Regions from separate parts of the Roseibium sp. QJM3NY_11 genome, predicted to be linked through region 1. Evidence: riboswitches for the same ligand, from Rfam matches in the RefSeq annotation. Region 1 holds a riboswitch; the other holds the start of a gene.

What was found. Region 1 has a riboswitch for cobalamin ahead of AC0VX3_RS01295 (CbtB domain-containing protein). Riboswitches for the same ligand answer to the same signal wherever they lie in the genome.
Region 2: linked by a shared signal. The riboswitch ahead of AC0VX3_RS11900 (DUF1636 family protein) and the one ahead of AC0VX3_RS01295 (CbtB domain-containing protein) in region 1 are both predicted to bind cobalamin.

Annotation. Positions count from the first base shown of each region.
Region 1 is NZ_CM149660.1:294,105-308,442, reverse strand. It holds gene AC0VX3_RS01320 (MFS transporter) at 1-29, opposite strand, end outside; gene AC0VX3_RS01315 (hypothetical protein) at 31-1,074, opposite strand; gene AC0VX3_RS01310 (LysR family transcriptional regulator) at 1,235-2,143, shown strand; gene AC0VX3_RS01305 (methyl-accepting chemotaxis protein) at 2,410-4,347, shown strand; gene polA (DNA polymerase I) at 4,763-7,738, opposite strand; cobalamin riboswitch at 7,890-8,114, shown strand; gene AC0VX3_RS01295 (CbtB domain-containing protein) at 8,150-8,320, shown strand; gene AC0VX3_RS01290 (CbtA family protein) at 8,322-9,020, shown strand; gene AC0VX3_RS01285 (hypothetical protein) at 9,101-9,628, shown strand; gene AC0VX3_RS01280 (DUF1636 family protein) at 9,625-9,978, opposite strand; gene AC0VX3_RS01275 (acyltransferase family protein) at 9,975-11,006, opposite strand; gene AC0VX3_RS01270 (FxsA family protein) at 11,134-11,649, opposite strand; gene AC0VX3_RS01265 (Tim44/TimA family putative adaptor protein) at 11,884-12,612, shown strand; gene mltA (murein transglycosylase A) at 12,717-13,856, shown strand; gene AC0VX3_RS01255 (Smr/MutS family protein) at 13,860-14,338, shown strand, end outside.
Region 2 is NZ_CM149660.1:2,583,634-2,597,971, reverse strand. It holds gene AC0VX3_RS11915 (FecCD family ABC transporter permease) at 1-414, opposite strand, end outside; gene AC0VX3_RS11910 (ABC transporter substrate-binding protein) at 494-1,426, opposite strand; gene AC0VX3_RS11905 (ABC transporter ATP-binding protein) at 1,443-2,216, opposite strand; gene AC0VX3_RS11900 (DUF1636 family protein) at 2,213-2,617, opposite strand; cobalamin riboswitch at 2,982-3,195, opposite strand; gene AC0VX3_RS11895 (S9 family peptidase) at 3,322-5,409, shown strand; gene AC0VX3_RS11890 (ABC transporter substrate-binding protein) at 5,532-7,124, shown strand; gene AC0VX3_RS11885 (LysR substrate-binding domain-containing protein) at 7,160-8,050, opposite strand; gene AC0VX3_RS11880 (phytanoyl-CoA dioxygenase family protein) at 8,263-9,255, shown strand; gene AC0VX3_RS11875 (hypothetical protein) at 9,398-9,781, shown strand; gene AC0VX3_RS11870 (LysR family transcriptional regulator) at 9,825-10,742, opposite strand; gene AC0VX3_RS11865 (putative quinol monooxygenase) at 10,843-11,145, shown strand; gene AC0VX3_RS11860 (DUF2798 domain-containing protein) at 11,148-11,366, shown strand; gene AC0VX3_RS11855 (RidA family protein) at 11,384-11,758, shown strand; gene AC0VX3_RS11850 (GNAT family N-acetyltransferase) at 11,851-12,342, opposite strand; gene AC0VX3_RS11845 (c-type cytochrome) at 12,371-13,303, opposite strand; gene AC0VX3_RS11840 (c-type cytochrome) at 13,348-13,809, opposite strand; gene AC0VX3_RS11835 (superoxide dismutase) at 14,019-14,338, opposite strand, start outside.

The DNA.
Region 1 (14,338 bases):
GTCAGGCCACGGGTCTGATTCCGGTTCATCTCATACCCGGCGGGAGAGCTGGAAGTGAAGTGTTTGGTCATCCGTACAGCTCTCGCCGACTATGCTGAAATGGCCGCCTTCCAGCCTGTAGTGGCGGTACTGGTCGAGGCTGAGTTTCAGGCAGAAGTTGGAAACATGCAAGTTTCTTCCATTGATTGCGTTTGCGTATTCCTCGGCGAGAATGGCGACATGCGCGCACTGACCGTCCCGGATCGCGACCGGCAGCAGAAAGAACCTGTTCAGGGTCGGCAGGGTCCGGTCGACTGTCCGCTCGAAGGCAATGCGCGAAAACCGTTGCATGGCCGGGTGAGCGTAGAACCCGGAGATCTTGTCGATCTGGTTGGCGACATGGAGTTGGCTTTCCGACAGCAGAAGGTCGCCGGGGCGGGCGATGTTGCGAAGCCAGTCGTTGACGATGAAGGGGTCGTCGTTGCCCTCCTGGAAACCGAGCATCGTGACCATGGCCGGCGCGTCACTGTCCTGGACTTCCTCGGCCAGTCGGAACGAGTCGAAGGAGGCGGTGACGAACGAAAGTGGTGTGTCCGGCAATATGTCTTTCAGCGCGGCTTCCATGGGGCCGGACGACTTCGGGTTGATGTCGACGGCGATATAGCGCTCGATAGTGACACCGAGTCCGAGCAGGGTCTTGAGAATGAAGCGTGTCTTGACCGGTTCCGGGCCGAGTTCGACATAGATCAGCGGTTCGCCTCTGACCGCATCCGCGATCGCCCTGCAACTCTGTTCGAGCGCGTCCCGGAACGCGCGCCCGCTCGCGCCCGATTGTCCCAGCGTGTCCGATGAAAGTCCGGCTTCGTTCAACTGGCGCATCAGCTGAAAGACTTCGTCCAGATGACCGGTTGCCGTCTCCGCGGTGCCGGCATTGGTGTATTTCAGCCTGTTGTCCTGGGTCAGGATGCAATCGAGGCTGAATTCTGTGTGAGCGGCAATCGCCCGGTGAACCTTCTGCTGCAGTGAGGCTTCCAAAAGGGAGGCACGGTGATCTGTCCGATGCTCCGGCTGGCCGAAGGAAAGCGCTAAAGTCATGGCTGATACCTGTTTTTGACAATCGAGACTCCCGAGTTACGGTATTTTTGACCATGTCTAAAATTTATAATTGAAGCGCGTCATAATAGAACGTTATGATTGTTCGCGTTTGACTGGTGGTGTTTGCAGGCGTGTGACCTGTTGAAACGGAGACGGGAACATGACGATCGGCCGGTTTAACATCGAACTGTTGGAAGCCTTTGTCGCCGTCGCGGAGGCCGGCAACGTGACCCATGCGGGCACACGCCTCAACCGGACCCAGCCCTGCGTCAGCACCCAGTTGCGGCGGCTGGAGGAACGCGTCGGCAAACCGCTGATCGAGCGCAACGCGCGCACCATGGACCTCACGCCCGCGGGGCGGATCCTCTATCAGCACGCGACGGAAATCCTCAGATCCCACGAGGAGGCGCGGTTGCGCCTGTCCGCGCCCGAGCTGACCGGCACGGTCCATGTCGGATTGCCGGAGTGGTATGCCACCGGCCAGCTTCAGTCGATATTCTGCAACTTCGTGCGCATTCATCCGAATGTGAAACTGGAGATGACGGTCGCGGACAGCGCCACCTTGCACGACATGCTGAATGCCAACGAGATCAATCTGGCGATCGCACTTGTTTCCCAGGGCAAGCCCAGGCCCGTCGAGATGGTCGAGGAGCCATTGCACTGGGCGGTCAGCGACACCTGCCAGTTGAGCGATCCGTTGCCGCTGATCCTGTTTCCCGAACCCTGTCCGTTTCGCGAGATTGCCTTCAGCGCCCTCGCCCGGTCCGGAAGGCAATGGTACGAGCGCATCACCACGACCAGCGTGGCCGCGGCCCAGGTTGCCGTCCTGTCCGGCGCGGGCATCTCCTGTCTGCCCTCCGGCGCCATCCTTGAAGGCTTCAAGCTGCTGAAGGAGCAGGACGGGTTTCCGGCACTGCCGGCAACTCAGCTTGCCATTTACACGCAGTCGTCGTCCCAATCGCCGATCGTCGACTATCTGGAAGATCACCTGAGCGAGCTGATGCAGAACACCATCGCGCCGCGCTCCGCGCTCGCCGGCAAGATGACACCGGATCTCAGGGTGGTGTGACCAGACAGGCCACCGCCTTGGGGGGCCGGACAGGCCACCGGCACCGGTCGCCGCAGGTCCCGAAAACGAATCACTGGTGGCGTTTCGCGCCGTCATGACCGGCGGTGGAGAGACGATTTTCGGAGCTTCCGGGCCGTCGTATTGTTTCATTCGCATATTTGAATGCAATTTCCAGGCAGTGGTGCCTGATTTTGGGATCGAAAATTGCATTTTTAACGGTTCATTCAACTTCGGTTGCCAGTTTTCCTTGAGAAACTGGAGCGACCATGAAGACGATCAGAGCAAAATTGACCGTATTGTTTGTTGTCCTGGCACTCGTCGGCGCCGGGTCGGCGCTCTCCATCAGCGAGTTTCTGACCTCCGGACTCACTGATATGGCACTCGACCGGGAAGTGACCGCCGCCGAGCGGGCTCTTCACTCACGCATCCAGGCGGACAGCCGGCAGGCCCTGCTGATGGCCGCCGTCGTCGCCGGCCAGAGCGGTGTCCGGGAAAAGCTTGCCGCCGGCGACCGGGATGGGCTGGCGGCGGAGTTCGTTCCGGCGTTCGCAGGTCTGAAGACTGCCTATGACATCCGCCAGTTCCAGTTTCATCTGCCGCCGGCGGAAAGCTTCCTGCGGGTTCACAAACCTGAAAAGTTCGGCGACGACCTGTCCGGCTTCCGCCATACCGTGGTGGCGACCAACACCAGGGGACAGACAATTTCCGGACTGGAAAAAGGCGTTGCGGGCCTCGGAAACCGGGGCATCGCTCCGATCGTTCACGACGGCGCCCACGTCGGCTCGGTGGAATTCGGCCTGAGCTTTCATGAAAAATTCGTCGAGCAATTCACCAGGGAAACCGGGGTTCCGCTCGCGGTCGTGATCGACACGCCGGACGGAGCCAAGGTGATCGGCTCGCGTCTTCCGGACGGGATCGACCCGCTGACCGCCCTGGTGGATCTCGCCAGCGGCCCGGCAACGGATGCGAGTGGCCAGTATCACCTCGATGCGCTCTCGCTGAAGGATTTTTCCGGTAAGAAGGCCGCGTCCGCCATCCTCGCGATCGATCAGACGCCTTACACAGCCATCCGCAATTTCGGACGGGTGCTTGGCGCCGGTGTGGCCGTCGCCCTTCTGGCGATCGCGGCAGCAGGTGTCTATTACGCATATCGCAGCGTGTTCGCGCCCCTTCAGGTGGTCACGCAGCAGATCTCGGAGCTCGCCGAGGGCAATGCGGATCAGGACATCCGCGGCATGCAGCGGATCGACGAGGTCGGCGACATCGCCCGCGCCGTGGACGTGTGCTGCGCCAACCGGCGGTCGCAAGTGGAACTCGAGGGTGAGAAATCCCGAGAGGACGAAAACCGGAAGCAGCGCCAGAACACGGTCGAGATCCTTATCGCCGATTTCAGGACCAGGTCCGCGGAAATGCTGTCGTCTGTGACCCAGGTGAACGGTGAACTGCAGGACACCGCCGCGCTGCTGGAAGGCGTCGCCTCGTCGAGTGCGAGCCAGGCGGAAGGCGCGACGCACGCCTCCGAGGAAGCCGCGTCCAATGTGGAATCCGTCGCCGCCGCCACCGAGGAACTGGAATCGTCGACCAGGGAAATCGCTCAGCAGGTCGAGCGCACCACCGATGTCATCGATCAGGCCACCGCCGATGTCCAGGACACCAACGAAAAGATCTCCGGACTGGCAACCGCCGCCGGCAAGATCGGCGAAGTGGTCACCCTCATTCAGGCAATCGCCGAACAGACCAATCTCCTGGCCCTGAACGCCACCATTGAGGCCGCCCGCGCGGGCGAGCTCGGCAAGGGCTTCGCCGTTGTTGCCGCCGAGGTCAAGGAACTGGCGACCCAGACATCCAAGGCGACGGAAGAGATCTCAAGCCAGATCGGCGGCATCCAGGCCTCCACGGATGCGGCTGTTGGCGCGATGAAGGGGATTTCGGCGACGATGAACGACGTCAACGAATACACTTCTGCCATCGCCAGCGCGGTGACCGAACAGACTGCGGTGACCTCCGAAATCAGCCGCAACATTCAAGGGGCCGCGCAGCAGACCAAGACCGTCGTCGGGAACATGAACGAACTCGACAATGCCGTCACCGAAACCAACACGTCCTCGGGCACTGTCAAGGCGAAGGCGGGCGAAGCCGTTCAGATCACCGACGACATGCAGGCGGAGATCCAGCGGTTCCTCACTGCAGTCGAGGCGGCCTAGATAAGAAACGCCCTAGCTTGTTGACAACCTCACAGCGTCATTCCGGCCGGTCTGCAGCGCAGCTGCATGGCCAGAGCCGGAACCCAGCGCGTATTTCGCGCCGCAGGCGCGTCTTTACTTATGATTTCAGAGGCTTGACTTGATCTGGTGCTCGCTTTCGCTCGCGCTGACACGCTGGGTCCCGGATCAGCGCGCAGCGTCGCTGCACTTGTCCGGGAGGACCAGCGGAGAGCCTGTCAACGGTCTGGGGCGTTTGAGAAACGCCCCAAAAATGCTCTGACACTCGGAGATCGATCAGCGGTCCCGGGGGACCAGACCTCGGCGAGGGACCCCATGCAGGAAGACGGCGCACGACAGTGTGATCAAGCCGGCCACGGCCCGTAGATCAAGGCGAAGTCCTGATGTCCCATGATCGTTAGTGCGCCTCGTCCCAGTTGTCGGCGGCGCGGGCGTCGACCTGGAGCGGGACGGACAGTTTCAGCGTCGGGTCGCAGGCGTTTTCCATGACATCGCGAATCACCGGAAGGGTGGCGTCGACCTGATTGTCCGGCACTTCGAAGATCAGTTCGTCGTGCACCTGAAGCAGCATCTGCGCGTCCAGCTTCGAATGGGTCAGCCGGTCCTCCATGCGCACCATGGCGCGGCGCAGGATATCCGCCGCCGAACCCTGGATCGGTGCATTGATCGCGGCGCGCTCGTAGAAGGCACGCATGTTCGGGTTCTTGGTGTTCACGTCCGGGTAATGGGCCTTGCGGCCGAAGAGGGTGGTGACGAAACCATCCGCGTGAACCTGCTTCTTGACCGCTTCCATATAGTCCTTGATGCCGGGGAAGCGCTCGAAATAGGTCTTGATGTAGTCCCCTGCCTCGCCGCGCGAAATGCCGAGCTGATTGGCGAGGCCGAAGGCGGAAATGCCGTAGATGATGCCGAAGTTGATCGCCTTGGCCCGCCGGCGCACCATCGGATCCATCCCCTCGATCGGCGTGCCGAACATTTCGCTGGCCGTCATGGCGTGAATGTCGAGCCCGTCGTCGAAGGCCTGCTTCAGTTGCGGAATGTCGGCCATATGGGCGAGCACGCGCAGCTCTATCTGGCTGTAGTCGGCCGAGATCAGCTTGTGGCCCTTTTCCGCGACGAAGGCCTTGCGGATCTTGCGGCCCTCTTCCGTCCTGACCGGAATGTTCTGCAGGTTCGGCTCGGAGGAGGACAGGCGCCCGGTGGTGGTCGCCGCGAGTGAATAGGACGTGTGCACCCGGCCCGTTTCCGGGTTGATGCGGCCGGGCAGCGCATCGGAATAGGTCGATTTCAGTTTCGAAAGCTGCCGCCAGGAAACGATTTTGGACGGCAACTCGTGGCCTTCTGCGGCGAGGTCCTCCAGCACCTGGGCCGATGTCGACCAGGCGCCGGTCTTGGTCTTCTTGCCGCCGGGCAGGCCCATCTTGCCAAAGAGAATATCGCCAAGCTGCTTGGGCGAGCCGATGTTGAAGCTTTGCTCCGCGAGGTCGTAGATCTCGGCTTCCCGCGCCGCCATGCCTTGCGCGAAATCGCCCGACAGCCGCGACAGCATCTGCCGGTCGACGGAAATGCCGCGCTTTTCCATGCGCGCCAGCACCGGCACCATCGGCCGTTCCAGGGTCTCGTAAACCGTCGCCATATGCTCGCTGGCCAGCCGCGGCTTCAGGATCAGCCACAGGCGCAGGGTGACGTTGGCGTCTTCGGCGGCATAGGCGGTCGCCTTGTCGACCGGCACCTTGTCGAAGGTGATCATCGACTTGCCGGAGCCGCAGATCTCCTTGAACGGGATCGGCTTGTGGTCGAGCCAGCGCTCCGAAAGCTCGTCCATGCCGTTGCCGCCCTTGCCGGCGTCAAGCGTATAGGACAGCAGCATGGTGTCGTCGTAGGGCGTGATGTCGACGCCGTAGCGGGTCATCACCAGCCAGTCGTATTTGAGGTTCTGGGCGATCTTGAGGACCGACCGGTCCTCCAGCATCGGTTTCAGGATCTCCAGCGCGTCGCTCAAGGGGATCTGGCCCGCAACGAGGCCACCACCGCCCAGAAGGTCGCCCTCGCCGTCGACATGGCCCAGCGGCACGTAACAGGCCTTGCCCGGCTCCGTCGACAGCGACAGGCCGACCAGGTCCGCCTGCATGGCGTCCAGCGAGGTGGTTTCCGTGTCGAAGGCGACATAGCCCGTCTCGAAAGCCGCCGCGCACCATTCCTTCAGCCGCTCGGCGCTGGTGACGGTTTCATAGGCGCTGGAATCGACCGGGATCGCCCGGATGGTCTCGGCACGGGCGTCGGCCACGCTCCGCGGCACCATCAGGCCGTCCTTGCCGGGGGCTGTGTCCGCTGCCGCATCCGGACCCGCGCCGCTGTCCGCGTGCTCCAGGATCCGGCCCTTGTGGTCCGGCACGTCCCAGCCGGGCACCTGGAAGACAGCCGGCTCGACGCTTCCGGCGTCGGCGCCGGTGGCTTCGGCCACCCGCTTGGTCAGGGTGCTGAACCCCATGGTCTTGAGGAAACCGACCGCCTTGGGACCGTCCAGGTCCCGCACCGAGAGCGCCGCGGCGGGCAGTTCCACCGGCACGTCCTGCTTCAGGGTGACAAGCTGCCGCGAAATCCGGGCCTGGTCGGCGAATTCGATCAGGTTCTCGCGCCGCTTGGTCTGCTTGATGGTGCCGGCCTGCTCAAGCAGGGTTTCCAGATCGCCGAACTCGTTGATCAGGAGTGCCGCGGTCTTCAGACCGATCCCGGGCACGCCCGGCACGTTGTCGACGCTGTCGCCGGCCAGCGACTGCACCTCGATGACCTTGTCCGGGCCGACGCCGAATTTCTCGAACACCTCCGCCTCGCCGAAGATCTTGTTCTTCATGGTGTCGATCATGCCGACCTTCGGGCCGATCAGCTGCATCAGGTCCTTGTCGCCGGAGACGATGGTGACGCGTGCGCCCTGCGCCGCGGCGTCGCGCGCATAGGTCGCGATCAGGTCGTCGGCCTCGAAGCCCGCCTGCTCGATGCAATGGACGGAAAAGGCCCGGGTCGCCTCCCGGATCAGTCCGAACTGCGGCACCAGGTCCTCCGGCGGATCGGGCCTGTGGGCCTTGTATTCCGGATAGATCTCGTTTCGGAACGTCTGCGCCGAATGGTCGAAGATCACGGCGAAATGGGTCGGCTCGTCGCCCTTTTCCGGGGTCAGACCCTCCTGCAGCAGCTTCCACAGCATGTTGCAGAAGCCGGAAACCGCGCCGACCGGCAGGCCGTCCGGCTTGCGCGTCAGCGGCGGCAACGCGTGGTAGGCGCGGAAAATGAAGGTGGAACCGTCGACCAGAATGAGGTGGTCGTCGGCGGTGAGGGCGGGGGCGGTTACTTGCGTCGACATGGCGCGGATCATGCCCGCAGCCCGCTCCGGAGAAAAGTCCTAAAGTTGAGAAATCCCGAATGGCGCACGCCTATCGCGGCAGCCAATCGTTTCCGGACCTGCCGGGCCGCCAGAGCAAAACACCGAAATGTCGGATTTGTGCTTTCGCGGAAAAAATAAATAGGCCATTATGCAAGGGCTTGGTTTTCCGTTCGGCACAAAGTGCCGGGAAACGAACAGGGAATTCGGACACGGTGGACCCAATCAGGGCTCCGGATGCCGAAGCCGCCCCCGCGACTGTATGCGGAGAGCGCCGGCCGGACATGCCACTTGCAGGCACCTGCAGGGAAGGCCCGGTCAAGCGCAACGACCCGCGAGCCAGGAGACCTGCCAGGCATCGACTCCAACCCGGCCGTCGGGTGTGACGGCAACGAGGATATTAAAATGACGACACAGACATACAAATCAAACCTGTCTATCGCCAGGATCGTACCGCTTGCCTTCGCCGTGGTGCTTGGCGTGGCGATCATCTCGATCACGGGCCATGTACAGGCCGGTGCCCTGCATGATGCGGCACATGATGTCCGCCATGCCACCGGATTTCCGTGCCACTAAAATGCTCATACGAATTCTCGTCAGCGGCCTGTTCGCTGGCGCTGCGGCAGGTCTGATTGCGGCCCTGCTTCAGCTTTATTTCGTACAGCCGGTCCTGCTTCACGCGGAACTTTACGAAACCGGGGAACTGGTGCATTTCGGCGCCGCGGCGGTCAGCGCCCATCAGGACGTTGGCGGCTTCGATGCGGTCCGAGATGGCTTGAGCATCGTCTTCACCATGCTGACCTACACCGGCTATGCCTTCATCCTCATCGCCGGCATGGCAATCGCGGAAATGCGCGGTGCAAGCATCACGGCGCGGACGGGACTGATCTGGGGTCTTGCCGGCTTCGTGACGTTCCATTTCGCGCCGGGTTTCACGCTTGCTCCGGAAGTGCCGGGGGTGGCGGCTGCCGATGTCGGCGCGCGCCAGATCTGGTGGTGGACCACGGTCGCAACGGCCGGAGCCGGTCTGTGGCTGATCGCCTTCGGCCGCAACTGGCTGGCCTGGGGCACGGCGGCGGTCCTGCTGCTGGTTCCCCATGTGATCGGCGCACCCGAGCCGGAGGCGTTCACAGGACCGGTGCCGACCGAGATCGGTGCCCTGTTCGCCAGCCGTGCCCTTGGCGTCGGCATGGCGGCCTGGCTGCTGCTCGGCTGTTTCACCGGCTATTTCTGGCAGCGCGAAGGCGTACGGGCAGAAGCGGCGCAGCCGGCCTGACCGCAAATGCGACTGAATACCGGTCGGGCGGGACGTCACGTTCCGCCCGTTGTCTTTTCGGCTGAACAACTGGAATTCGAATGGAACGGTCTCTTTCACTCTTCGTCATCGGTCTGATCTTCGGGGGCGGCATCGGCTTTGTCACCGCCGCCGGCTACGGCGTCACGTTCGACGGACACGATCATGGCGACCCGGCCGCGCACCAGGCCCATGCGCCTGCCGCACACCGGCCTGATGGCCATTCCGGGCACGACATGTCCGGCCACAGCCACGACGAGCTTGTGTCCGTGCCGGCGGGGCCCGGTACTCCGTCATTGAAAATAGCCGTCACGCCGGATCCGGCGAGCGGCTTCAATCTCCACATCATGACGGAAAACTTCACCTTCGCGCCCGAACACGCCAGCCAGGAGCATGTTCCCGGAGAGGGCCACGCCCATGTCTATGTCAACGGCGAAAAGGTCGCCCGGCACTATGGTCCCTGGCTGCATCTGCCGACACTGCCTGAAGGCGAAGCGGTGGTTGAGGTGACACTGAACACCAACGATCACAAGATGCTCGCCGTCGGCGACAAGCCGCTCAAGGCGTCCTTGAAGGTGCGTGTGCCCTAACCGGCTTCAAGTGCCGGTATCCTTGCCCTGAGACACAGGCGCAGGCGTCCGCAGGGCCGGGCATCCTCGATCCAGCCGTTTTCGGCGACAAGCCAGGCGCGACCGGTCGCGACGATGTCGTCGATGTCTTGGGGAAAGGACAGGCCCGCGAACACCAGGGTCGCACGGCCCTCGCCCTGAAACGCCAGCGAGACCGGCTGCTCGCACCCACCCATGCAGTCCACCGTCCCGACATCGAAGGCACCAATGAGCGCGGCCTCCAGCAGGGCGTTCCTCAACGCCGCAAGTGCGCCTTCGGCGACCGCTTCGGTCTCCTGTTTGCAGGTCCGGCAGACAAGAATGCGGTTCATTCCGCCGCCTGCGCCTGACGTTTTTCAGTGTAAGTGCCGGTCAGGTAGGCCCATTGGGGACGCCGGAACAGAAACCAGCCCAACCCGGTCCTCTGGACGAGCCAGAGCAGGATCATCGGGCTGACGGAGGCGACGATCGTCACGATCAGGGAAACCGTTCCGATATCCAGAATGCCGAGCTTCAGCAGGATCACGCGGGCGACACCCATCGGGAAGAAGAAGGCCAGATAGATGACGATGGAATTCCGGCCGAAATACCGCAGGAACTCGAGCCGGCCCGAAGTGACGATGAGCGCGCTCGTCAGGATGATCGCGCCGGCGCCGGCCGCACCCAGGGCAAGGGCGATGCCGGGCAGCGCCTCCCAGCCGAGAGCGACCAGGCCGCCGTTCACGAGGCTCCAGACCAGCAGGCAGGCGAGGCTGACACCGATGCGCGCCCGTGCCCACGCCGCCAGCGCGAAGATCCGCGGCGCAAAGATGAAACCGGCGTAAAAGAACACGTAGCGGGACGCGAATTCGTCGACCAGCAGCCAGTCGGTGTGAATCGGGGCCAATTGCAGCAGGGCGCTGCCCGCAAGCATGAGCTGCCAGGGCACGCCCCGGTCATGGGCCAGCTTGGTGACCACGAAGAAGACCGGCAGCATGTAGATGAACCACAGCGTGCCGAAAGGCTGGATGAAGCTGAGAAGATAGAATTCCAGCGCGCCCGCGGCGCCCATCTCGGCGGCGAACACCGGAGCCTTCACTGCGAACTGGATGGTCATCCAGAGCACGTAAAAATAGGCGAAATGCGCGACCTTGCGATCGAGATAGAGCTTCCAGTCGCGGGCGATGACATTGGACAGGAACAGCCCGGAGATCAGGAAGAAGTCCGGCATGCGGAACGGTGCGGCATAGGCGACGACGGCGTTCATCCAGCCGGTTTCTCCGGCTGCGGCCTCGACACCGAGCACCGAGTGCATCATCACCACGAACAGGATGCAGATGCCCTTGGCCGTATCCACCCAGTCGACGCGCTCAGCGGTCATTGTCTGCTGCCTTTTCTGCCGGTCGGAACGGTCGCGGCGCCCCTTCTGGAAGCAGTGCTACCCTCAACTGGTAAAAATTACGCATACGTCCGATGTCACGATTTGGTGACCGGAATCGGCTGGCCAGTCAGGGTTTTGTGGTGTCCGATCCTTCGGTCCAGGGACTGATCCTTGCCTGCGTTGTGTCGCCGGACGATGGCCCGCCGTTTTTTTCCGACCAGTCTTCCTGATCCAGGTCGACGACGTGGTCGTCGGGCCGGTACGCGCCGGAACCGCCATTGACGATGACCACATTCGAGCGGGAAATGATGAACCGCGCCAGCGCCTCGCGAACCGGAGGGACGAACAGCAGCAGTCCCACGGCATCGGTCACAAACCCCGGAATAAGCAGCAGAATGCTGGCGAGCACGATCATGGCCCCCTGCATGGCCTCGTTGCCGGGGGCGCGGCCGGCGTCGAGCTCCTTCTGCATGCGCGTGAGCAGGGACAGGCCCTGCTGGCGCAGCATCAGCGACCCGGCCAGCGCCGTGATCACGGTCAGCAGGATCGTCGGAAAGACCCCGATCAGGCCTCCGATCCAGATGAATACGGCGATCTCGATCAGGGGCAGAAGAAGAATGGCGGCAATGATATAAAGTCCCACGGGACCTCCATCGTCTGATAGGCTATTTTCCATAAGGTAGACATTCAGTCACAAAAATGCGAGCTGCAGTGCTCGTGAAAGACGAACTTGGCACATATTCTGTCTTGCTCTTGGGTCTGGATGCTGGTTCAAGGACCCCTAAATAAGAACCTGACAGTCAAAGCGTGATGGGCAGAGCTCACCGAACCAGCAGGGGGCGGCTCGCGTACCTCAGAAGGGTAACCGGAAGTTAAAATGAACGAGATTTTTGACCCGTTGAACCTCCTCCTCATGGGACTTGCGGTTTTCATCCTGTTCAGACTGAAGTCTGTGCTGGGCAAGCGTACCGGAAACGAGCGGCCGCCTTTCGACCCTTATTCCAAGACGGAACAACAGGATGACCACAAGTCCGCCAACGGCCAGGACAATGTGATCCCGTTGCCGAACCAGGCGGGCCAGGAAACCGAACCCGTCGAAAACGGCGGACCGGGCGGCGAAGTGGTGATCGACAATGTCGCACCGGCCGGGTCCGCGCTCAACAGCGCGCTGAAGCAGATCCTGTCCGTCGATCGCAGTTTCGAGCCGGAGCCGTTCCTGGAAGGCGCGCGCTCGGCCTACGAAATGATCGTGATGGCCTTCGCCGACGGCGACAAGAAGGCGTTGAAGAACCTGTTATCCCCCGATGTCTACGAGGGCTTCGTTTCGGCGATCGACGAGCGCGAGAAGCGCGGTGAAACGATCGAATCAACTTTTGTGGGCATCGACAAGGCGGAAATCGTCGAAGCGGCCCTCAAGGGCTCGACAGCCCAGGTCACGGTCAAGATCCACAGCCAGCTGATTTCCGCGACACGTGACAAGGCCGGCGAGATCGTCGATGGCGACCCGGCGAAAGTGACCGAAGTCATCGACATCTGGACCTTTGCCCGGGACGCTACCTCGCGTGATCCGAACTGGAAGCTGGTCGCGACCGAATCCGCCGACTGACGAGGATGCGCGGGATGTGGCCGGGTTCCGTTTCCCGCCATGCCGCCGTTTTAAGGTGCGCGGCCGTGGCCGCGCCGCTTTGCTTTTCAGGAGCTGCTTCCGCCATGGCGCCAGGCCCGCAGATTCCGGATCACCTTGAAGAGACAGCTTTCGCCGATCTCCCGGGTTGGATCCGGGATGATCATGCACAGTCTCTGCGCAGCTTCCTGCGTTTCTGCGAAACGCCCGGCGCCCTGGGGGGCGGCGGGGCGTTTCCGTTCCTGGCAGCCGCAGATCTCGGCAGTCTTTGCGAACAGGCCCGGGAGACCGGCCGCGACAGGCCCGAAGCGGCCCGCGAATTCTTCGAAAGCCGCTTTACACCGTACCGGATCGTCCGGAAGGGGTTTGTCACCGGCTATTTCGAGCCGGAACTGAAGGCATCCCGTGAAAGGACGGCGGATTTTCCGGTCCCGCTTCACAGGAAGCCCGACGGGCTGGAGACCGTAACCGACGCAAACCGGCCGGCGGACTGGCCCGATCATCTCAGCCATGGTCGCCAACGGGACCGCCAACAGGGCCACCAAACGGGTGAGGGTCTCGCCGAGATGCCGGATCGCGGCGCCATCATGGACGGGGCGCTGGACAACGAGCACCTCGAACTCGTCTGGCTCGCGGATCCGGTCGACGCCTTTCTGGTACATGTCCAGGGATCCGCGCGCCTGCGCCTCACCGACGGGTCGGTCATGCGGGTCGGCTATGCCGGCAAGAGCGGCCATCCGTATACCGGGATAGCGCGCCTGCTGGTCCAGCGCGGCGAAGGCACGCCCGAGGACTTCACCATGTCGGGCCTCAGGTCCTGGCTCGCACGGCATCGGGACAGGCGCGATGCGCTTTTCAGGGAAAACCGGTCCTACATTTTCTTTCGCGAAGTGACCGAGGTCGGGCCGGAGCAGGGCCCGGTCGGAGGCGCGGGCCTGCCGCTGACCGCCGGCCGCAGCCTGGCGGTCGACCCCGGGCATATCCCCTATGGCACCCTGGTGTTTGTCGATGCCGAACTCGACGATTTCGACAGCGGCGGGGCCTTCGCGCGCCTGATGGTGGCAGACGACACCGGTTCGGCGATCCGCGGTGCCGCGCGCGGCGACATCTTTGTCGGCTCCGGGACCTTGGCCGGCGAGATTGCCGGCGAGATCCGTCATGCGGCCGGGTTCACGGTACTTGTGCCGAACCCGGTGGACGCACGCGGCACGGCGGCGATGGACTGACCGATGGCACGGCGTGGAAAAAAGGGGTCCCTGTCACCGGAAGACCGGGAATTGTGGGGCAAGGTTGCCCGGACGCTGACACCGCTCGATGCCGATCGTGCGCGCGAGCTTGAAAACGCGCTGGCCAAGACGAGCGATGCGGTCCCCGAGAAAACCGTCGAATCGCCTGGAACGGCAACGGCGATCAAGGCTCCCTCCGCCACCAGGCCGCCGAAGGCGCCGCTGCCGCTGCATCAACTGGAACACCGGTACCGGCGCAAGGTCGTGCGCGGCGTGAAGGCCATAGACGCCCGCATCGACCTGCACGGCCTGACCCAGCACCAGGCCCACGACCGGTTGCGTGGATTTGTCTACCAGGCCCAGGCGCGCCGGCACCAGATCGTGCTGGTGATCACCGGAAAGGGCGGGGGAAGTGACCACGCCTATATGGACGAGCGCGGCGTTTTGCGCAGAATGGTCCCCCAGTGGCTGTCGATGCCGGA
Region 2 (14,338 bases), 2.3 Mb from region 1:
GAGGACCGCCAGTGTGGCCGCAAGCGCGCCGGCGAAAGCCATCAATGGCACCGTCAGCAATCCCAGGAACAATCCCGTGTGGAGCAGTGCCAGGATTGCCCCGGCGGCGCCGCCCGAGGAAATGCCGAGCAGGTGCGGATCGGCAAGCGGATTGCGCGTGATCGCCTGAAGCGCTGCTCCCACGACGGCAAGCCCCGCCCCGACCAGGCCGGCCAGCAGGGTCCGTGGCAGCCGGACGTCCCAGACAATCGCTTCCCGGCCGGGCGACCAGTCCACGGCCACGAGACCGGGCCAGAGCTTGTTGGCGATCACGCCGAGAACCGTCTCGGCCGAAACGGACACGGCCCCGACCGTGACACCGGCGATCACGGACGCCGCCAACAGGACAAGACCGAGCGAAACGGCGGGCGCCATCGCGCCCCGCCTCCCCTCCGCTCCCGGGCCGTTGTCGTCGTGTCCTTGTGCCGATCCGTTGCGTGCCGTCTGCAAGGCCTCACTCACCCGCAAAGGCCTCGACAAGTTTCCGGACGGCCCCGATGTTGCGCGGGCCGGGCGTCGCCTCGACATAGTCAAGGGTGACGAAGCGGTCGTTCCTGACCGCATCGATCCCGGCAAGCGCCGGATTTGACCGCATGAAATCCCGCTTCTCTTCTGCCGTGACATTGCCGTAGTTCACGATCACCACCACTGCCGGGTCGCTGTCGATGACGGTCTCCCAGTCGATCCTGGCCCAGCTCTTCTCGAAACCGTCCAGCACGTTGACCCCGCCCGCAGCCTCGATGAGCGCTGTCGGCATGGCATAGCGTCCGGCAGTGAACGGCTTGTCCTCACCGCTGTCATAGACGAAGACGCGTACCCGCTCCGCATCCTTCAGCGGGGCCGTGATCCGGTCCAGTTCGAGCTTGTAGGCGGCGACCAGATCATGGGCTGTATCCTCGACGCCGAAAATCTTCCCCAGATTGAGCAGATCCGCATACATGTCATCCATGGAGACTTTGGCTTTGCCGCCGACATGGATGCAGGATTCGGTGAGTTCGTAGACCTTGATGCCGAACGGTGCCAGCGTTTCCGGTGTCACCTCGCCGCCGACCTTCATGCCGTAGTTCCAGCCTGCGAAATAGAAATCCGCGTCCGCCCCGATGAGAACTTCCTTGCTCGGATACCGCGCCGACAACTCCGGCAGTTCGGCGATGCCCGACCGCATTTCCTCATCCAGGGTTTTCCAGCCCGAGATGCCGGTATAGCCGACCATGCGGTCGCGCAGGCCGAGAACGAGCATCATCTCGGTCAGATTGACGTCGTTTGAAACCGCGGCACGGGGCGGCGTGTCGAACGAGACTTCCCGATCGCAGCTTCTGACGGTTGTTTCAGCGTATGCAGACCCGGTAAAAAGGACGGCAGTCAGGCACAAAAGCAGTCGTTTCATGTGTTTTCTCCAAAGTTCAAAGATGAAATGTCAGATGGGCCCGGCCACCGGGATCGCAGTCCCTGCGATGGACCTTCACCGCATAGGCCTTTTCGATATGCTCTGATGTCAGGACCTCGTCCGGCCTGCCGTGGGCGACCTGGATGCCCCGGTGCAGGAGCAGGATCCGGTCGCAGACCTGCGCTGCCAGATTGAGGTCATGCAGGCTGGTGACGACTGTTATGTCGAGACCGGCAAGCAGGGCCACGATTTCGAGCTGATGACGGATGTCGAGGTGATTTGTCGGCTCATCCAGAATGAGCAGTTGCGGCTCCTGTGCGAGAGCACGCGCAACCATCACCCTTTGTCGCTCACCGCCGGACAGGGTCCCCATCGACCGCCCCGCCAGATCGGCAAGGCCCATGCGCTCCAGAGCCCCCTCGACAATGTCGACGTCCCGCCGCCCGCCGCGGGAAAATCCGGCGCCGTGCGGTCTGCGGCCAAGGGCCACAATTTCGCGTACCGACAGGGCGAAGTCGGTGGGCTGTTCCTGCAAAACGGCAGCAACCTTGCGCGCGGCCTCGCGCGCCGACAAGGACCAGATATCGTGTCCGTCCAGACAGACGGTCCCCTCCACCGGCCTGTGAAACCGGTACAGCAGACGCAACAGGGTCGATTTTCCCGCCCCGTTGGCGCCGGCGATCCCCAGGACTTCGCCCCTTTCGAGCTCGAAACTGACCCGGTTGAGGAGCGGATCGCCCCGACCCGGTTGCCAGCTGACACCGCGCACAGACAAATGACAGCCGCTCATGACGGGTCCGCCATCTCGGTTTCCGTCGCGATCATCGCCGCGGGAATGCGGGCAAGCGCGGTCCGGCGCAGTTTGCCCGGCCGGTCCCCGGACGTGCACCAGCCATCATCCAGGGAACGGTACTGTTCGGCGAAGGCCACGAGGTCGTCGATATCCGTCTGGGGATCGATGTCCCCGAACAGATAGGTCGCCTTTTCACTGGCCCGGTAAGCCACCGTGCAGGGCCTTGAGCATCCGGCCATGCAGGCGATCCCGGACACTTCGAAGCCGTCCGCGACCAGAGGCGCCGCCCCCTTCAGCGCTTCCTGAAGTTTCGCGATGAGGTCATGACCGGGACGGCAATCGCCGCCCTTGTGACGGCATGATGTGCACACGAAGATCCTGTGTTTGTCGGTGGTCATCAGTCTGTGCCCCTGCCGGTTCTTCCATGACGGTCCGGCACCGGGATATCCGGCACCGCGCACCTGCGCGCCTCCGGCACACGGGTGTCCACGGCGGCAGAGATTCGTAATGTTATTACATTACTACTATCATAATGCGCAAGGCCGCCGGCACAGCCGTTCGGGCGCATTGTCCTGGCCGCGCGATTGCCAAGACGGCTAGCAGCCGCCGCGATTAGGGATCGGATTGAAGGATATGTCGTGCGTGTCCGGTTCATGTCGCCCTCCGCGAAGATGCGGGGCGGCAGGAAACCGAATGTCAATCTGTGTCAGCGCGGGCTGATAGGCCATGTCACTCGCTCCTCCGGGACACCCCGCCCGGGTTGAGGTTAAAGATGAAATGGCAGGTCTCCTGACTTGCGGGTCGACGCTTTCCTGGTCCTTCCCGGGTCTCCCCAGTGGCGTTTCCAGGTTCGCTCACCGCTCACAGTTGCGGGGGCAGTCACGGTTTTGGTGCCTGATGGCTACGCCGCACCGTGTTCCCTTTTAATCCCGATCCGGGGACGCCGGATTCGGAAACCATGTCGATCTTTGTGGCGAATTGCCCCGTGCCTGTCAATGCGCGAGGATTGCGTTCAGGCATGTCGCCGTCGTGCCGTCCGCCTGGTCCTCTTGGCAACACTGTCCTCTTGCCTTCCCGGGTCAAAACTCCTACCTGCGGAGCCATGACAAAAAACTCACTTCCCCCGCGCGCCGAAGCGCGCCCCGTCACCCTCAAGACCCACGGCATCGAGCGCCAGGACGACTACGCCTGGCTGCGCGCCGACAACTGGCAGGAGGTCATGCGCGACGGCCGCGCAGCTTTGGCCGATGACATCGAAGCCTACCTCGATGCCGAGAACGCCTACCAGGATGCGCAGATGGCGCACACGAAGGATCTGCAGGAACAGCTCTTTTCCGAGATGCGCGGCCGCATCAAGGAAGACGACAGTTCGGTGCCCTTACCGGACGGCCCCTATGCCTACGGCCTGAAATACGAGACCGGCGGCCAGCAGCCGATCTTCTTCCGCACGCCCCGCGACGGCGGCAAGGAAACGCTCCTGCTGCACGGCGACAGGGAAGCCGAGGGCAAGGCCTATTTCAAGCTGGGCGGCGCCGGCCAGTCGCCCGATCACAAGCTGCTCGCCTGGGCCTATGACGACAAGGGCTCGGAATTCTATACCCTGCAGGTCCGCGACATCGACACCGGCAAGGACCTGAGCGACCGCATCGAGGACACCGGCGGCGGCGGCGTCTTTTCCGCCGACAGCCGATATGTTTTCTACATCCGCCTTGATGACAATCACCGGCCGTCGAAACTGTTCCGTCACGAGATCGGCACCGACCCGTCCACGGATCAACTGGTTTTCGAGGAACAGGACGCCGGGTTCTTCATGGGGGTCGGCAAGACCCAGTCCGGCGACACCATCGTCATCGACATTCACGACCATGAAACGTCCGAGGTCTGGACGATCCCCGCGAACGACCCGACTGCCGAGCCGGTGCAAATCGCCCCGCGCGAGACCGGCATCGAGTATTCCATCGACGATCACGGCGACACCTTCTACATCCTCACCAACGCGGGCGATGCGGAAGACTTCAAGATCGTCACAGCGCCGAAGGCCAGTCCCGGACGCGACAACTGGACCGACCTCGTGCCGCACAAGCCAGGCTGCCTGGTCCTGTCCCACTGTGTCTACAAGACCTTCATGACCCGCCTGGAGCGCGAGGACGGCCTGCCCCGGATCGTGATCCGCCGCCTGGCCGACAATATCGAACACGAGATCGCCTTCGACGAGGAAGCCTATTCCCTCGGCATGGGGGGCGGCTACGAGTTCGACACCTCGACCATCCGGATTTCCTATTCCTCGATGACGACGCCGTCTCGGACCTACGACTACAACGTCGACACCCGCGAACGGGTCTTGAAAAAGGAACAGGAAGTGCCGTCCGGCCACAAGGTCTCGGACTATGTCACCCGCCGCGTGATGGCCCCTGCCGCGGACGGGGAAACCGTGCCTGTGTCGATCCTCTATCACAAGGACACCGAGCTGGACGGGTCCGCCCCCCTGCTGCTTTACGGCTACGGTTCTTATGGCATCACGGTGCCGGCCAGCTTCAACACCAACGCCCTGTCCCTGGTCGACCGGGGTTTCGTCTATGCGATTGCCCATATCCGTGGTGGCAAGGACAAGGGCTTTCGCTGGTACAAGGACGGCCGCCGGGAGCACAAGAAGAACACCTTCACGGACTTCATTGCCGCCGCAGATCACCTTGTTGCGGAAAAGCTCTCCTCACACGACAAGATCGTCGCCCATGGCGGCTCCGCCGGCGGCATGCTGATGGGGGCCATTGCCAATCTCGCGCCGGAGAAATTCGGCGGTCTGATCGCCGAGGTTCCCTTTGTCGACGTTCTCTCCACCATGCTGGACGACACGCTGCCGCTGACACCGCCGGAATGGCCCGAATGGGGCAACCCGATCACCGACAAGGCCGCATATGAGTACATTGCGTCCTATTCGCCCTACGACAATGTCGCGGCGAAAGCCTATCCCGCGATCTTTGCCGTCGCCGGCCTTACCGATCCGCGCGTGACCTATTGGGAGCCGGCAAAGTGGGTCGCAAAACTGCGCGCCACCCAGACCGGCGACAGCCTTGTGTTGCTGAAGACCAACATGGAGGCCGGACACGGCGGCGCTTCGGGCCGTTTCGACCGGCTGAAGGAAGTCGCCCTCAATCAGTCCTTCGCACTGATGGTCGCCGGCAAGGCCTGATCCGGTCGCTCACGGTGAATTGAAAACAGATCCGGGCCCGCATGCGGGTCCGGTTTTTCTTTTTCCTGCAAATGCCATAGGCTTGATTGAGACGAACAAGACCATGAACCATGGGGATATTCATGAAACAGTCCTGCCACTGGATCCAGAGCCTTGCGGCGGTTGTCACACTTACCGCGGCCCTTCTGTCATCCGTGACGCTCGCATCCGCCGCCGAATTGCGCTGGTCCTCGCCGACGGATCCGCAGACAATGGATCCCCATGCCGTCAGCTCCGCTCCGGTGCTCGGGTTTTTGAACAACGTCTATGAAGGCCTGGTCCGGCGCGACAAGGACATGGCGATCGCGCCCTCTCTGGCGGCAAGCTGGGAACCGCTCGGCGGCGACGGTTGGCGCTTTCACCTGCGCGAGGGCGTCAAGTTTCATGACGGTGCCGATTTCACCGCCGAAGACGTGTTGTTCTCCTACCAGCGCGCCTCTTCCGAAGCGTCGGACGTGAGTTCCTGGTTCGCTCCGGTCAAGGAAGTCAGGGTGGTCGACGACTACACGGTCGATTTCCTGACACATGCCCCGGATCCGATCTTCCCGGACTCGATCGCCAATTTCATGATCCTGGACAAGGACTGGGCCGAGGCCAACGGTGCCGCACTGCCGGCAAAGGACACGGAAACCCACGCCACCCTCAATGCCAACGGCACCGGCCCTTTCAGGCTGGCCGCGCGGGAACCGGGCGTCGAGACGGTCCTGGAAGCCTATGACGGCTGGTGGGATCAGCCGGAGCACAATCTCACCAAGGCAACGTTCCTTCCGATTGCCAACCCCGCCACCGCCGTCGCCGGCCTGTTGAGCGGTCAGGTCGACCTGATCAATCCCGTGCCGGTGCAGGATGTCGACCGCATCCGGAACCAGGACGGTTTCGCCCTGCATCAGGGCATCGAGGCGCGCGTGATCATGCTCGGCTTCGGCCACAGCCACGACGCCTTGAAGTCATCCGGCGAAACCGCCGGAACGAACCCGTTCCAGGATGTGAAGGTGCGCACCGCGGTCCAGAAGGCGATCAATGCGGAAGCACTGGTCGACAAGATCATGCGCGGCAATGCCGAGGTCGCCAGCCAGCTCGTCAGCCCGCAGATGAAGGGCTACAGCAAGGCGGCGAGCGCGCGTATCGGCCACGATCCGGAAGGCGCCCGGGCGTTGCTCTCGGAAGCAGGCTATCCGGACGGTTTTTCCTTCGGACTGTCCTGCCCCAACGACCGCTACATCAATGACGAAGCCCTGTGCAAGGCCATGGCCGCCATGCTTGCGCAGGCGGGCATGAAAGCAAAACTGAACGCGATGCCGGTGCGCAACTACTGGCCGGAACTGCGGGCGGGCAATTTCGACATGTATCTTCTCGGCTGGTCGCCGGGCACGTTCGACGCCGAGCATCCGGTCCGGTTCCTGGTTACATCCAAGAACGACGAGAAGAAGCTCGGCAGCTGGAATTTCGGCGGCTATTCCAATTCGAAGGTCGACGCGCTGTTGCCGCAGATCCAGCGGGAAATCGATCCGGAGAAACGCCAGGCCATGCTGGACGAGGTCGCAACGATTGTCCGTGACGACGTGGTCTATGTGCCGCTGCACATCCAGCCGCTTCTGTGGGGCTCGAAGTCGAACATCGACCTGACCCAGCGCGCAGACAACTTCCTGATGCTGCGCTGGATCACGGTCAACTGAGACCGGCCTGTTGAGAAAAAGGGCGGCAACCGGCGTCAGTGCGCCGGCTGCCGCCTGACCCAGTCGACGAAGGCCTTCGCTGCCTTTTTCTTCAGCGCTCCGTGGGAGCAGGTCACGAAATAGGCCGTTCCGAAGTCATGCACGCCTCCGGGCCACGCCGCCAGGGCTCCGTCGTCGACCAGTTTTCTCGTGATCGACTGCCATCCGAGCATGACCCCTCTCCCGTCATGCGCAGCCTGAACCGCCTGCACGTAGTTGTCGAAGGTATGACCGGGCCGGCCGCTGCGCCTGATCTGTCTCTGTGCAAAATAATCGGACCAGGAATCCCACAGGTGCGGGGACCCCAGCCGGACATCGATCAGCACCGCCTCTTCCAGTTCGCCCGCCTTCCGTGCCTCGGCGATGACATCGGGCCTTGCGACCGGGCAAGCGCGCTCGTCGAACAGTTTCCAGGTCCTGCCGTCCGTCCAGTCGCCGCGCCCGTAGCGAAAAGCGACATCGAGCCCCGTGGACAGAACGGGCTGGTCCGAGGGAGGCGCCTGCACGTTGACGGTTATGTCCGGATGACGCGCATAGAAATCGGAAAGCCTCGGCATCAACCAGTAGGTGGCGAAACCGAGCGTGCAGCACAGCGTGAGCTGATGGTCCGACACTCCGGCCGCATGACGTGTTTCGGCAATCGTATCCTCGATCAGGGCAAATCCGTTCCGCACCGCTCTTGAGATCCTCTCGCCGGCTTCCGTCGGCACGGCCGGCTTGGCGCTGCGATCCAGCAGGCAAACCCCGATCTCCTGTTCGAGCGCGCGGATCGCCTGCGTGACCGCCGGCGGTGTCACATTGAGCGACTGCGCGGCCCGCTGCATCGAACCAAGCCGGCAGACCGCATCGAACGTCAACAGGAGTCGAAGGGGAGGAAGATTGGCCATAACTTAACACATGGATTAACTTGGGTTCAGCGTTTATCGCCTTTTTGCATGACCCGTTCGCCATCATCTTAAGAAGCACACAGAATCTGAAATGGCAATCGAAGCCGGATCGGACGCGTGCTTTTCAAAGAGGTGGCGCAGGATGCGGTTACGAACTGCCTGTTCCGGCACGGGAGACATTCCGCGCAAACAGACATACGGGGATTGATGACATGACGGAGCACACACTGACCGAAGACCAGTTGAGATCCTTCGAGGAAGACGGATTTCTGGCGATAGACAATCTGCTTCCCGCCGACGACCTGTCGGAGATCGAGGAGGAATACGCGCTTCTTCTGGACCGGACCGCCGAGTTCCTGCGCGCACAGGGCCGCATCCCCAGGCTCTACGCACATCTTTCGTTCGGAGACCGGTATTGCGCAATTCTCAACGACTATCCGGATCTGCACCGGCACTTCAATGTCTCTCTCCCCTTGCAGAACGAGGCGATCACACCGGAAAACTTTCTGATGCACACCGGTCCCGCAGCCTTCAGGCTGATGCGGCACCCGGCGATCCTCGATGTGGTGCAATCCGTCATCGGGCCGGAAATCACCTGCAGTCCCGTTCAGCAAATGCGCATGAAACCGCCCCAGGGCAATCTGTCGGGCGGCCTCACCGCCCACTCCAATGTCGGTGTGACGACCTGGCATCAGGATATCGTCGCCCTGCTTCCGGAAGCCGACGACACGCAGCAGGTAACGGTCTGGCTTGCCATCACCGAGGCCTCGATCGAAAACGGCTGCCTCGTCTCGGTGCCCGGCTCGCACCGCGCGGGCCCCAGGGTCCATTGCTCCAATCGCAAACTGGCGTCGGAACCCTCCGTGCCGGACCGGCTGATGCAGGAGCAGGAAGGCGTGCCGCTGCCCGTGAGCAAGGGGGGCGTGGTGCTGTTCCACAAGATGAACGTGCACAGGGCGCTGCCAAATCTGTCAGACGGTCTGCGCTGGAGCCTCGACCTGCGCTATCTTCCCACCGGACAGGCGACCGGCCGGCCCGCCTTCCCGGAGTTCGTTGCCCGCAGCCGGTCAGATCAACACCTTGAACTGCGCAATCCCAACAGATGGGCAATGTCGTGGGATGACGCCCGTGATGCAATCCTGTCGGGACGCTACAAGGGACGGATTTTCGAAGATGCCCGATGGGCCGACCCCGCGGTGTGCTAGCGTGCGCGGCCGGCGCGCCGGTGCGGCGTCACTCCCCGGATAATGACTTGATTTTGCCCCGGTCTTCGGCTCATGTGACAGGCGTTGCAAATCAGTCTTTCGGCCGCGCACAAGACGGTCATGTCAATCTCTGGAGCGAGCCATGCACCGCAGTTTCCGCAGTCTGTTCCCGGCCAGCCGGCTGAAGGCCGGCCTGAAAGCGGCGCCCGCCCTGTTGGCGGCGCTTGCGCTGACGGCCTGCCAGACGGAAACCACGCAAGTGTCCGATCTACTGTTCGCTCCGACCTTCTCCAAGAGCCGGCAATACCTTCCCAACACCTACAACACCCAATACGACTGCCGCGCCTTCACCGGCAGTGGCTGGAAGGGCATTGCCAGTGGGCGGGTGGAGTATTTCGACGAACGATACATGATCTCGCAAGCCGGCTGTTTCCGCACGAAAAACGAATGCGAGGCCTGGCTGTCCCTCATGCGCGGCTACATCGATATCCCGCGTTTCATCCGCTGCAATCCCTACAGCGCCTAAGAGCGTTTCTCTTTCATATGGAACCCTATGAACAAGACACGCCCTAGGGACCGTCTGCGCCGGGCATTGCGCCTTGAAATACAGAACAGTCGTTGAGAAAAGCGGCCATGTACTCGCGCAGGCATTTTGCCCTGGCGCTGAGCAGCCGTCCGGTCGGCCAGACCGCAAAAATGTCGCGTCCCGGCCCCCTCCAGTCTGTCAGGACCCGCCGGAGCCGACCAGACTGCAGATCGCCGGAAATCTCGCTGACAGGCAAAAGCGCAAGCCCGTGGCCGTCTGCAGCGAACTGACGCGCAAGACCGATATCGTCAACGGTGACGAAGGCATTCGGATGAAGCATTTCACGGTCTCCGGAAAGAGTGTTTTCCAGTTCCCACGATTGAAGCGCCACAACCTTTATCAGGCTGTGACCGGCCAGGTCATCCGGAATCAACGGTGTACCTGCCGCCTTCAGATAGTCCGGCGATGCCACGACGGTCGTGGCGATGCCGCCCAGCCTTCGCTGAAAAAGACGAAGGTCGGTCTGTGGACCAATCCGTAACGCAAGGTCCACGTGGTTTTCCAGCAGGTCCTTGTTCTCGTTGTTGAGTGTCAGCGTCAGCCGGATATCGGGAAACTCCCTTATGAAGCCGGACCACATCGGCTGCAGGATGCCAACGGAAATATTGGTCGGTGCCGCGACTTTCAGGCCACCTTGCAGCGCATGCAGATCGGCGCTCAAGCCACGGAAATTTGCTTCCGCTTGCCCGATCAGATCTGCAAAGGCTTCATAGAAGGCTTCACCCTCGCTCGTGAGGGCGAACTTGCGGGCGGACCTGTGCAGCAGCTTCGCACCGGTCCGTTCTTCCAGCTTGCGCAACCGCCGTGTCACCGTTGCTGCCGGAACGCCCAGATGAGACGCCGTCCGCGCAAGACTGCCTTTTTGAACGATGTGAACAAACAGCGCGATATCGTCGAACATGATTTCATCTATGGAATTTAATTTGCCATATTTCAATATGGATTATCAGATCACAAATCAATACGTCTTCGTCAGTCACCAGACTGAAACGGAGATATTCATGACCCACTATTTCATCAGCGCCGGAATCGAGCTCCAAAAGGGGGCGGATCTCATGAAGGCCGAGGCAGGTCTTCAACGCCTTGCAAAACAAACCCGCGACGAACCGGAGTGTCACCTTTTCGAGATCCGCCAGAACCTCACGGACCCGACCCGCTTCACCTTGTGGGAATGCTGGACTGATCGGGCCGCCCTCGCCGCCCACTACGAGATGCCCCACACAAAGGCCTATCTGGCGCAAGATCTGACAAAGGTCTGTTACATCGAGGAACTTGGCGAAATCGGTACGCGGGAGCCGGCCTAGCCATGAAAAGCCGTCTGATCGCAACCTTGCTGATGTCCTTCGGCCTGTCCCTGCTGATGTCTTGCTGGGTCACTTTTCTCAATCTGGGCCTGACGGATGTCTTCTTCGAAAAATGGATGGACGCCTTCCGGCTCGCCTGGCCTGCCGCTGCCGTGATTGCCTTTCTTCTCGGCCCGCCAGTCCAGAAAGCCACGGCATTTCTCACCAGCAGAACCCCCTGAAACTCTCTGGAGACACAATGACCATTGTCAGAAAAAACTCCGAAAGACTCGGTAATCCGGTTGGCCCCTATACCCACGCGGTTGTCCACGACCGAACGCTTTACACGTCCGGGTTCACGGCGTTCGGCACGGAGGCGCACTCGGGATCAGCCGGCGCGCAGACCCGGGCTGTGCTCGATCAGCTCGACAGTCTTGCCGAGGAATTTGGCAAGTCACTGGCCGACCTTGTCAAGGTGACGGTCTTCGCGATCCATCCTGACGACATTGCCGAGATCCGCGACGTCTTGTCGGAACGCTATGACAATGCGGTTCCGGCAAGCTCAATGGTATTGGTCGCATCCCTGTTTGCGCCCGAGCTGAAAGTTGAAATCGAAGCGATTTTCGGTCTCTAGCGCATTGCCCGGTCATTCTTGAAACAGTCAAGTCATTGGAGGTTGGCTCTTCCCGGAACCGTGAATTGTGCCAACGGGCTTCGGTGGCCCGCTCAGACTGTCAGGCGCTTGCGGAAAAACACGGTCTCCGCGATCGGCGTATCGTAATACGCGGGCGTTTCCTCGAAGCCGGACGCGGTGTAGAGCTTGATCGCGCCGGTCATGCTGGGCAGCGTATCGAGCAGCATCTCGCGGTAGCCGGCCGCCTCCGCCGCAGCGACGACGCGCCCGACCAATGCGGCGCCGACGCCCCGGCCCCGCCCGGCCGGCAGCACGTAAAGCCGTTTCATTTCGCAGTCCCCCGCTTTGCCGAACCCGCGCAGGCCGACACAGCCCAGAACGCAGCCGTCATGGTCGCGCGCCAGGAACAGCGCCCCGGCGGGCGGCGTGTATTTTCCGGGCAGGCCCGCCAGTTCCTCGTCGAACCCCTGATACGACAGGTCGATGCCGAGCCAGTCGACATAGGCCCTGAACAGGTTCCTGATCGCGTCCAGATCTTCCGCGCTGGTCGCGGCGACGATGGCAAAGGAATGCGCGCTTGTCATGCTGTGTCAAATCCGAGGAAATGCCGGGTCAATCCGCTGCCGGCACAACCGGCGGGATCGCTTTCAGGTAGGCCGCGATGGCGTCCCGGTCCTGGGCGGGCAGTCTGGCCATGTTTTCCTGCACATGCACCATCTCGCCGCCGACGGAATCGTAATCCGGCGTGAAACCGCTTTCCAGGTAATAGGCAATGTCGGACGCGCTCCAGCTTCCGAATTCGGGCGCACCCGGCGTGATGTTGGGGATCCGCCCCTCGCCCGTCGGTGCCGGGGCACCGCCAAGCCAATCGGTCAGGATCAGCCCACCGGCAAGATTTCGGGCGGTGTGGCATTCCCCGCAATGGCCCGGACCTTCCACGAGGTAGCGGCCGCGTTGCCACAGTTCCGGATCGGCCTCTCCGTCGCCCGAAGGCGCCGCGATGACCGCAGCCGGCTTCAGAAAGAGGCGTTTCCACAGGCCCAGAGCGCGCCGGATGTTGAACGGAAAGCCGAGTTCATGCGCCGCTGCCTTGCCCGCGACCGCCGGCAGGGATTTCATGAAAGCGAACAGGTCGCCAAGATCCTCTGCACTCATCCGCGCATAGGAGGTATAGGGAAACGCCGGATAGTAGTTGCGCCCGTCCGGCGACGTTCCATGGGTCATGGCATCGGCGAAATCGGTGAGCGTCCAGGCACCGATCCCGTCCGAAGCACTGGACGAGATGTTTGGCGCCACAAAGACACCGAAAGGCGTCTCGAGCCTGAGGCCGCCGCCGAGTTTGAGCAGATCGTCCCCCTCCGCGCCCTTGGCGGCATGGCAGGAGGCACAGCCTCCCGCCCAGAACACGAACTCGCCCCTGTCAGGGCTGCCCTCGGACAACAGGGCGCTGTCCGCGGCGCTCATGCGCGTGGGCGCGGACAGAACCCAGCCGGTCCCGGCGCCAACCAGGACCAGCGCGACCAGAACCGCCAGCGCTTTCTTCATCGTGTTTCTTCCGCAATCGGTTCAGGAAAATGCCCCGAACAGGGTCAGTTCTTCTTACGGTAGGTTTCGTGACACGATTTGCAAGTGCCAAAGACCGGCCCCATGGCCGCCTTGAAGGCGTCCAGATCCGCAGGGCCGGATTTGCCCGAGGCACTCGCCGCAGTGGCGGTGGCCGCCGCGAATTTTGCCAGTTCACCGGCAAATCCGTCGGCATTCTCCCAGATCGCCGGAGCGGCTCCGGTATTGCCCTGATCCGATCCGGCAGGCAAAAAGTCGCCAAAGGTCAGCGAGGCCGCCCGCATTGTCGTGATCGCCGCCTTTCCGGCAGCCGGCGTATAGGCGATCTCGCCCTTCATCATGCCGCCGGCAAGACCTGCGGCACCGCCCACGGACGCCATGATGGCCTGCCGCGTGGCAATCGGGTCATCCGCGGCCTGCACGGATGCACCAGTCAGCCCGAGCCCTGCGACCAGACCCAGAACGGCAATTTTCAGGAAACGACCCATAACATTCTCCCTCTCTCTCATGCGCATCTACCGATGCGGCACCTCACCGGGAGTACAGCGCATTCCCCCGTTGATCATGAAATCACGCTCCCGTGATCAGGTCCGTTTTTTTGTAACAAACGGTCCCGTGGCCGGATAAATCGCACGCGCGGATACAAAAAGGCCCCGGTTCTCTCGAACCGGGGCCTTCACGGGACAAGGTGGCCCGCTTATTTCGTGGCAGCTTCGTACATCTCCAGGACGTAGTCCCAGTTGATCATGCTGTCGATGAACGCTTCCAGGTACTTCGGACGCGCGTTTCGGTAATCGATGTAGTAGGAGTGTTCCCAGACATCGCAGCCCAGGATCGGCGCAGCGCCGTGAACAAGCGGGTTTTCGCCGTTCGGTGTCTTCATGATTTCAAGCTTGCCGTCCTTGACCGCAAGCCAGGCCCAGCCCGAACCGAACTGGCCGACGCCGGCCGCGATGAAATCGGCACGGAACTTGTCGAACCCGCCCAGGTCGCTGTCGATGGCCGATGCCAGGGCGC